DNA from 3 places in the Sporacetigenium mesophilum DSM 16796 genome. Region 2 is predicted to be linked to each of the others. Evidence: riboswitches for the same ligand, from Rfam matches in the RefSeq annotation. Region 2 holds a riboswitch; each other region holds the start of a gene.
What was found. Region 2 has a riboswitch for cyclic di-GMP ahead of BS62_RS14005 (IS1595 family transposase). Riboswitches for the same ligand answer to the same signal wherever they lie in the genome.
Positions count from the first base shown of each region.

Region 1: it holds a riboswitch for cyclic di-GMP, as region 2 does, so the genes downstream of both, BS62_RS06030 (flagellar basal body protein) here and BS62_RS14005 (IS1595 family transposase) in region 2, are expected to answer to the same signal.
Region 3: it holds a riboswitch for cyclic di-GMP, as region 2 does, so the genes downstream of both, BS62_RS09815 (SH3 domain-containing protein) here and BS62_RS14005 (IS1595 family transposase) in region 2, are expected to answer to the same signal.

Region 1 covers NZ_JCANUR010000005.1:17,794-21,082, forward strand. The annotation lists gene BS62_RS06025 (hypothetical protein) at 1-593, shown strand, start outside; cyclic di-GMP riboswitch class I at 795-879, shown strand; cyclic di-GMP riboswitch class I at 1,077-1,162, shown strand; gene BS62_RS06030 (flagellar basal body protein) at 1,258-1,575, shown strand; gene flgC (flagellar basal body rod protein FlgC) at 1,580-1,984, shown strand; gene fliE (flagellar hook-basal body complex protein FliE) at 1,994-2,287, shown strand; gene fliF (flagellar basal-body MS-ring/collar protein FliF) at 2,311-3,289, shown strand, end outside.
Region 2 covers NZ_JCANUR010000025.1:2,118-5,406, reverse strand. The annotation lists gene BS62_RS14015 (FMN-binding protein) at 1-586, shown strand, start outside; gene BS62_RS14010 (NAD-dependent protein deacylase) at 692-1,399, shown strand; cyclic di-GMP riboswitch class I at 1,454-1,548, shown strand; gene BS62_RS14005 (IS1595 family transposase) at 1,728-2,774, shown strand; gene BS62_RS14000 (hypothetical protein) at 2,842-3,243, shown strand.
Region 3 covers NZ_JCANUR010000011.1:29,420-32,708, reverse strand. The annotation lists gene BS62_RS09815 (SH3 domain-containing protein) at 1-1,541, opposite strand, end outside; cyclic di-GMP riboswitch class I at 1,591-1,691, opposite strand; gene BS62_RS09810 (acyl-CoA thioesterase) at 1,993-2,415, opposite strand; gene BS62_RS09805 (tetratricopeptide repeat protein) at 2,559-3,289, opposite strand, start outside.

The DNA of each region.
Region 1 (3,289 bases), on a different contig from region 2:
ATATAAATATTAATGTATATAATAACATTAGAATACAAATTAGTACTATAGATTATCAGCAAAGAAATATTCAAGAAAAGATATCTTTAATTCAAGCAGAAGAATTAAAGATAAATCAGATAGAAAATTCTCTCAGAAAAGCTAAAGAGATTTATATGGAGTCAATAAAGAATAAAAGTAAAGAGGAATCTAAGTATAAAAATATTATCAAAGATTTTGTAAATCAAGCAAGTAATATAGAGCAATGGTTAGAAGGTAAAAACTATAAGTTAAATAAAGAAAATGAATATAACCAAACCAAGCAAGAATATGTGTATTTAAATAATGAATATAAAGGTATTGATGATATAAATAATGCTTTGAGAGAAATAGCTAATATAAAAACTAAATTAACTGAATCAAAAGATAAGTTAGTTTCATTGGCACAGATGATAGAAAATGTAAAAGTTAAAATAAAAAATGAAGAAAATTATATAGAAGATTATATAGAAGTAATTAAATATACGAAAGAAGCTGTTTTAATAAATCCATCTGAACATATGAAATTTCAAAACAATATTATTAATGATATGGTTCTTAAAATATTTAAATAATATAAAATAAAAAGTATGAGTACTAAAGGTTTTTTATTTAAGCTCATACTTATTTTAAATTCAGAATATAATTTAGTTAGATTTATTGTAGTAAATAAAATAACTTTATTGCAGAAAAAAAGAAAAATATGTAAAATTTCAAAAAACCCTATTAAAATTTGTAAAAATTACGTATAATGGACTTATAATATATTTACAGAAAAATTACATAGGCAAACCTAGAGAAATCTAGCGACGCAAAACTATAGGGACTAAGGTTGGAAAACTATGTTAGCCAGTTGCGAATGAGTTAAAAGTCATTGATATAACGCTACTCGTTCTGGGTAGCTTTTTTTGTAAAAAAATATAGAGAATTTTGTCAAAATTTAGCTTAATACATAGTAAAAAAGATAAAAATAGTATATAATTTAATATATTAGTAACTAAAATTGTTAGAAAATGTATATATTTGTAGAAAAATGTGAAAAAATTGTACAATAAGAAAAATTAAATAGGTAAATCTAGGGAAACCTAGGGACACAAAGCTAGAGGGACTAAGGTTATTATAACTATGTCAGCCAGTTGCATCCGAGCGAAATTTACATAACTTATGTATCTTTATTTAAGTGCGTTCGTATTTAACTATTCCCTTTGGAGTAGTTTTTTTATTTATAAGGAGGTAGGCATGAATACATACGATTTAATAAAAATAGGGTTAGGCGCTACAGATTTAAGAAGTAAAGCTATAGCACATAATATTGCAAATATAAATACACCAGGATACAAAAGAAGATATGTAAGTTTTGAAGAAACATTAAATAGCGCAACACCTGAAATAGAAGAAAAAGTAGATAAGTCAACTAGCATGAGAGTAGATGGGAATAACGTTGATTTAGAAGTAGAAAAGGTAAATCAAGCAGCTACAAGTCTTCAATATAATGCATTAGTAACTTTAGCAAATAGCAAGATATCAATGACAAAGAGTATTATATCTGGGAGGTAATTAAATGAGTGTTTTTAGTGGGATGAGAATAAGTACAAGCGGATTATCATCAGAAAGGCTTAGAATAGATACAATATCTTCAAATATAGCCAATATGAGTACTACAAGGGGAGCTAATGGAGAAGCATATAGACGTAAAGTTGCAATATTTGAAGAAAACTTTGATAAAAAGTTAGGAATGCTAGGGGTAAAGACTACAGCTATAGAAGAAGATAAATCACCTTTAAAGCAAGTTTATGATCCATCTCATCCTGATGCAAATGAAAAGGGTTATGTAGAATATCCAAACGTAGATATTTTAGTAGAAATGTCAGATTTAATGGCTGCATCAAGAGCTTATGAATCCAATGTAGATACATTAAATGCTCAAAAAAACATGATATCTAAGGCTTTAGAAATAGGAAGGTAGGGGTAGCAAATGCAGATAACTGAAATAGCACAAATTGGCAGTAAGGTAATAAATAGTGACAATAAGGTAGCAGAACAATCTAATTCAAATTTCTCAGATATATTTAAACATGCTATAGATAATGCTAATGGAGCTCAAGTAAGCTCAGATAATATGGTACAAAGCCTTATAAAAGGAGAAGACGTAGCAATGCATGACGTTATGTTATCAGTACAAGAATCGCAAATGTCTATGCAATTACTTCTTGAAGTAAGGAACAAGTTTGTTGAAGCATATCAAGAAATAAATAAGGTGCAAATATAGCCTTTTAAGCAAGGAGCAAATAAATGGAACAACAAAATATAATGGAAAAAGTGAAAAGGTTTTTTTCTAATAACGTTGAAAAATTCAAGTCTTTAACCAATGCTAAAAAAATAGCAATTGGAGTAGGTGTCCTAGCTGTTATACTTGCTACTATATTTACAGCAATGTATGTTAAAAAAAGTAAGTATGATGTTTTATTTTCAAACCTAGATCCTAAGGATGCTGCAAGTATATCACAGGAACTAGAATCTAGAAAAGTAGATACGAAAATAGAAGGAAATACAATATATGTTCCAAAACAAGAGGTAGATAAATTAAGGCTAGAACTTTCTCCAACTATAACTAATGGCTCAAAGGGTTTTGAATTAATGGATGAAGGTTCTTCTATAGGATTGACAGATGAAGAATTTGAAATCAAGAAACAAAGAATGATACAAGGAGAAATTGAAAAGACAATAAAAAGCTTTTCTCAAGTAGAAAATGCTAGAGTACATATTACCCAAGGTGAAAAGTCCGTATTTGTAAAGGAATCAACACCAGGAAAAGCAGCAGTATACATAACACTAAAACCAGGAGCTAATTTGAGTAACTCGCAGGTTAAATCAATAGTATCTTTAGTATCTGGAAGTACAAACGATATACCTAAGGAAAACGTAGAAGTAGTAGATCAAAATATGAGGCTTTTATCAGAAGGAATATTTGATGAAGATAAACAAAAAGATCTTCCAAATGGAGCTAATTTAGATGAAACAAAACAAGCTGAATCTAAATTAAATACTCAGCTGAAAAAATCTATAGTAGATATGTTGGAGCCTATGTTTGGCGCTGGTAAAGTAAAAGCAACTGTTAATACAGATCTTAATTTTGACACTACACAAACAACGCAAATAAAAATAGATCCAGAAAAGGTTATTAAGAAAGAGACACGTTCTGAAAATACATCTACAGATAACTCTAATGGAGGTTCGCTAGTAGATAATAATATGAGCAATACAGCAAATA
Region 2 (3,289 bases):
AGGATATATAGACGGATTTAAAGCAGCTAATGGATATACACCAAGAGAAGGGTTTGATAAATTAGGAGCTAACTTAGTTGAGGTTCAAGATGCAGCAAAAGTTGACGTTGTAACTGGTGCTACTCATTCATCTAGAAACTTTAATGAACTTGCAGCAGCTGCAATAGAAAAGGCAAAAACTGGGGATACTACAGCGGCAATAGTACCTCTTTATGAAGATGGTACTTACAAAGTTGAAGCAGATAAATTTGACGATCATGGTTGGAAACCTTTTGTAGAACTTGAAATAAAAGATCATAAAATTGCAAATGTAAATTTTGATTATATAAATGAAGCTGGTAAGTTAAAGTCTGAAGATGCAGAGTACAAAGCTAATATGGAACCAGTTGCAAAAACTTATCCAGAAAAATATATGCCTGAATTAGAAAAAGCATTAGTTGATAAGCAACTTATAGGTGATGTTGCAGCTGTATCTGGTGCTACACATTCTTCTGATAACTTCAAAGCATTAGTAGAATATGCTTTAGATGATTTAGCAGAAGTAGGTAAAACTGGCACTGCTTCTATGAGCATGACTGAAGAATAAAAAATAGTATATAAAAGTTATATTGTAATAGGGCGATTAAATAATCGCCCTATTTTTTAATATAAGGATATAATATAGTAGAAATAGTAAAAAGGATGTGACTATATGGATAATAATTATATAGAAATAGTAAAAATCTTAAAAGAATCAAAAAATACAGTGGTGTTAACAGGAGCAGGTATTAGTACAATGTCTGGAATTCCTGATTTTAGATCATCAAATGGAATATACTCAACTACTCCAGAAGTAGCTTTATCCAAAGGATATTTTTTAAGAAATACTGAGAAGTTTTATAAGTTTTTTAAAGAATTTTTCGTATTTAATAAGTTTAAGCCTAATATTGCTCATGAAATTTTGGCAAAATGGGAAGAAGAAGGCTATATTTCAAGTATTATAACTCAAAATGTGGACAATCTACATCAATTAGCTGGCAGTAAAAATGTGTTAAATATACACGGGAATGTTGATACTGGAACTTGTTTAATTTGTGGTAATAGTTATTCTCAAAATGAATATTTAAAAAATTACAAATGTGAATGTGGTGGATTAATAAAGCCAGACATAGTTTTGTATGATGAGAATGTACCTTTATTCTCTGAAGCTATAAATAGGGTATCTAGTTGCGATTGTCTATTAGTATTAGGTACATCATTAGTTGTGTATCCTGTAGCAAGCCTTATAGAATACATTCCTAAACATAGTAAAATTATTATAATAAATTATACAGATACTCCTTACACTAACTCTAATAAAGTAATTTCTATAAAAGATGAGATAGGCAAAACTTTAACTGAAATAGACAGTAGATGGTGATACATATATTTACAAGATATTATATAAAATATATAATAATTATATAGGACTAAAATTCGATAAAGGCAAACTTTGGGAAACCTAGGGACGCAAAGCTAAAGGGGCTAATTTTACACTTGTAAGTGTAATTATGCCAGCCAGTTGCCGAAGAGAGCATAGATGTGTGTCTATTAAAGCTATTCTTTTTGAATAGCTTTTTTAATTACTTTAAAGCTTTATTAATTCTTTTAGGCTATGTTAGACAATTGTGTGATTAATTATATAAAAATAGGTTATAATATAGATATCTGCTATGTTTCAATAAATTTTTAGAAAGGATGATTATATTATGCCTACAAAAAGTATGAAAGCCCTAGTAAAAAGTCTAAACAAAAATGAACTTAGAGACCTAATTTCTATAGCACAGGAAATTTTAAGTAATTTATTCAATTCGGATGAAATTAAAGATAATATCAAAGAAAGTAGATTTTCTAAGGGATATGAATGTCCTAAGTGCCAATGCAAAGAAGTTAATAAAAATGGCAAATCTAGAGGTAGACAAAGATATATCTGTAAGAGATGTCGTACTACTTTTGATGAGATGACACTATCTCCATTTTCTAGCACTAATTTGAGTTTAGATAAATGGCTAAAATATTGTGAGTTAATGATATTAGGACTTTCTATAAGAAAATGTGCAGAAGAAGTAGGTGTAGGCGTTAAAACATCTTTTTTTATGAGACATAGAATACTAGATGTAATTAATTTATCACTAAAAAATGATATTGTTGAAGGAATAGTTGAAGTAGATGAAGTTTTTTTAAGAGAATCCTATAAAGGAAATCACTCAAAAAGTACTACTTTTATTATGCCTAGAGAGCCTAGACAAAGAGGTAAAGGAAAGTACGATAAGAAAAAGAGAGGTATATCAAAAGAACAAATTTGTATAGAATCAGCCATAGATAGAAAAGGAAATATCCTTATGGGTACTGTGTGTAAAGGTAGAATAACTAAAAATGAAATAGTTAACTTCTTTGATGGAAAAATAGGCAAAGATGTTACTTTTTGTACAGATTCACATAAATCATATCCTAAGATAGATAAAGAACTTAAGGTAAGCTTAAAACAAATTCCTAGAGGAAAACAAATGATAGATAGCGTATATCATTTACAACATATAAACGCCCTTCATAGTGGATTTAAGAGATGGATACAGGTATTTAATGGTGTGTCCAGTAAATATTTGAACAACTATTTGGCTTGGTTTAAGTTTTTACAAATAAGCAAAAAGAATAAGAAATCTGATAGAATCAGAGATATGTTAGTTAATGTAGCAACTAAAGAAACTTATATTACTAGATATACTATAAAGAACAGACTTATTGAACTAACTTAAAATATAGTATATAGTATAATCAAAGTTTACAGTTGTATAAAACTTTATATTAAATATAATGGAGGGAGTGCTTAAAATTAAGGAATCAGTAAAATTCATAAATTATATATATAGTGCTATTATGCTTGCAATTTCACTATTTCTTTTTTTTACATTTAAAGAAAGCAATAAATTTATATTTTACTTTGCAACTTTTTTATTGTTCGCTTCAGGAGTAGTAATTGAGTGGACGTATTCTTTTTCAGATGTAAAACCTTTAAAGCTAAGCATTATTTTAACTATTATAGCTTTATTTATTCCCGTATTAGCTTTATATATTTTAACATTATTAAAAGTAAATGAGTACAATGCACCAATAGCAATTCTCCTAAATATTGCTATTGTAAATTACTTAGTTAGAAATTTAGAGTCAATAAAGAAGATATTTAATAAATATTTTACAAAAAATGATGAGCATCCTAATAAATAAAATACGTATTCTTTATATAAAACGCAACTAAATACTGTAACATTCC
Region 3 (3,289 bases), on a different contig from region 2:
AGAGTTTGACCTTTATATGAATATACAGTCTCTCCTTGTGCTAAACGGGAAGTTCCATATCCAGTTTCCCACATAGCATGAGATACTAAATATATAACATCTACATTATGTTTTTTTGATGCATCTATAAATACACTAGCTTTGTTAGCAAATATATTTGTTTGGTTAGATTTAAACTTTAGATTATTCAAATAAGTATTTAGTTTTTCTTCAGATATGTCTCTATATGTATTTAGCTTTAAAAATTGATACATTCCATTTTGAGTTTTTGCAAAATTTGTTGGATCTAAATAATATTTAATATCATCTTCAACAGCTCTTATAAAACTAGTAAGAGTAATTGAACTTCTAACATTTGCTGAATGTATAACTTGATCTAGTACTGCTTGTTTTGCTAAATGTTCATTTAAACTATAATTTAAAACCTTTTCCTCAACAGTTCCACTATTGTTTGCATAATTTCCACCTGGGTTATTTATTGGTCCATTATTAGGAACTTCAGGTTCACTTGGTGTTTGAGTAGTTGGAGGTGTTTGTACTTCATTTAAATACCTGCTTGCTACACATCCACTTTGATTATTATATTTTATATGACTCCATCCATCTTTTTCTGATGTTACTTCTACTGCTGCACCTTTATTTAATACTGTAACTACCTTATGTGTAGTACCAGGGCCGCTTCTCATATTCAGGCCATCTACATTTACAGTTTTAGCTATAGTAATTACTGGCTGACTATTATCTGGTAATTTAGGTTCCTCTGGCTTTTGAGTAGTTGGAGGTGCTTGCACTTCATTTAAGTACCTACTTGCTACACATCCAGTTTGATTATTATATTTTATATTACTCCATCCATCTTTTTCTGATGTTACTTCTACTACTGCACCTTTATCTAAAACAGTTATTACCTTATATCTAGTACTTGGGCCCATTCTCATATTAAGGTCATTTACATTTACGACTTTCTTTACAGTTTTTGCAGTTTGTTCATTATTATCTGTAACTTTATCTTCCTTAGGTGTCTCAACCGGTTTAGGCGCCTCAACTGGTTTTGACTCTGTCTTATTATCTAAGTATCTACTTGCTACATGTCCGCTCATATTATTAAATTTAATTTGTGACCAACCATCTTTTTCTGATACTACTTCTACCTCTGTCCCCTTGTTTAATACCTTATTTACCCTAAATGCAGTACTTGGTCCACTTCTCATATTTAACCCATCTACATTTACTACCTTTATTGTTATATTAGCATTATCTTGTTGGTTAGATGAAGTACCTACACTTATATATTGACCAGATACCCATCCTTCTTTTCCTGACTTGGCTTCTATTTTATACCACCCATTTGAATTTTCTAATATTTTTACTTCTTCATTTTTTTTAAGTGTAAAAAGCACCTTGTTATTTGTACCTGGGCCACTTCTTACATTTAATGAAGAAGCTGTAACTACCCCTACACTTGGAGCTGCATTAGCATCTACTGCTGCTAACGGAAGTACAGCTAGAGTTGTTAAAATTATCGGCATCTTTTTTTTCAAAAAACCACTCCTTAGTATAAAATTTTTTAATACTTATTAATCCGCTCCTTTCGGTAGCTGGCTGGCATAATTATACTTATGGTTATTAATATAAAATTAGCCCCTTTAGCTTTGCGTCTCTAAGTTTTCCTAGGTTTGCCTTTATCGAGTTTGTTATATTTTATACTACCCCTTGAAACTAAATTTAGTTTGCGTAGTATTGCATTCAATTTAATTATAATATTTTTTTATACTAATTTCTACATATTATGTAAATTATTACAATATATTTACATAATAATGTATTCATCAAATAACAATAAAACCCTTTATATTTTAACAAAAACTAAAATTCGCTATGTTCACGTCTTAAGCGGTATTGAAAACTAGGTACGTTACTCAAAATCGTATTTATTACCACAAAAAAAGAAGGTGCTATATAGCACCTTCTCTTATATAATACATTTTAGATTTATTTTAAAGTTTTAGCATATTCTTTAAGTTTTGCCTCTTCTTCATTTTTTGGTTCTGGTAAAACTATATTATGTGGCATTTTCTTACCGTTTTCATCAACACATATAAAAGTTGTAAATCCATCTACAATAACCTTATCTGTATCATCATTTTTTATAACCTTACCATACACAGTCATACTAGTATTTCCTGTATAAACAACTTTAGTTTCAAGAGTTATAATCTCTCCTTTTTTTACAGGGCAAGTGAATTTAAGTCCATGCATTTTTAAACAAACCATGTTGTCAGGATTTTTATATGTACTTGCAGCAGCAATAAATGCACCTTCTATAAACCATTCTGCCATTCTTCCAGCAAATAAAGTCCCATGGTGATTTAAATCTTCTGATTTCACTAACTTTGACATTGTATAGTGTTTCATTCTGTGCTCCCCCTTGTTCGTCTTATAATTTAAAAATAGAATTATTTACTATATTCATTTAATAATTGTAAAATCCTTCTTAAATTGATAATAATCATGTTTTAAAATAAAAAAGAAAGCATTTTTATATGCTTTCTTTTTAATTAACTATTTATTATTTTTTTAGTTGTTGAGTTATTGTATATACTATTTGGAACTACATTTATTAATTCATTTAATTTCTGCTTACATTTTTCCATATCGCCTTTTTCTTTGTATATCATGGCTATATTGTATAATGAGTGGTCGTAATAGTTGTCTTTTGCTGTATATCTACTAATATAGTTATTGTAGTATTTTAAAGCAGTATCATAATCCTTCATAGATTCATATATGCTACCTAATATAAATATAGATTCAGAAACATATAACTTGTCTTTTCCATATTCCGCAAGATATTCAAAACTCTTTATAGAATCTTTACGAAGCCCTCTCTTCTTTTCATCTAATGCTTTTTTGTAGAGAGCGTGTTCATCTGCAATTACAACTTCTTTTTTAATTATAGGTTTATTGTTTCCAATTTGAAACTTAAGATCATTGTTTTCTTTCTTTGAATTTGCTAAGTCTTCTTTATAATCTCCAACTTGAGTATTTAATGTACTAACTTGGTTGTTTAAATTCGATATTTCATTATAGCCATATATAGATTGACCTATTATGCCAGCTGCTAAAAGAACAATTATTGCTACAGGAATATTATTTTTTTTCTTAGTTTTATTAGGTTTAGCCTTTTTTTCTTTTGGCACTTTCTTAGTTGGCTTTTCAATATTTTCATCTATTTTATATACTCTTTTGTCTATAAACTTTATTACAATCTCATTGCTTTTATCTAGTG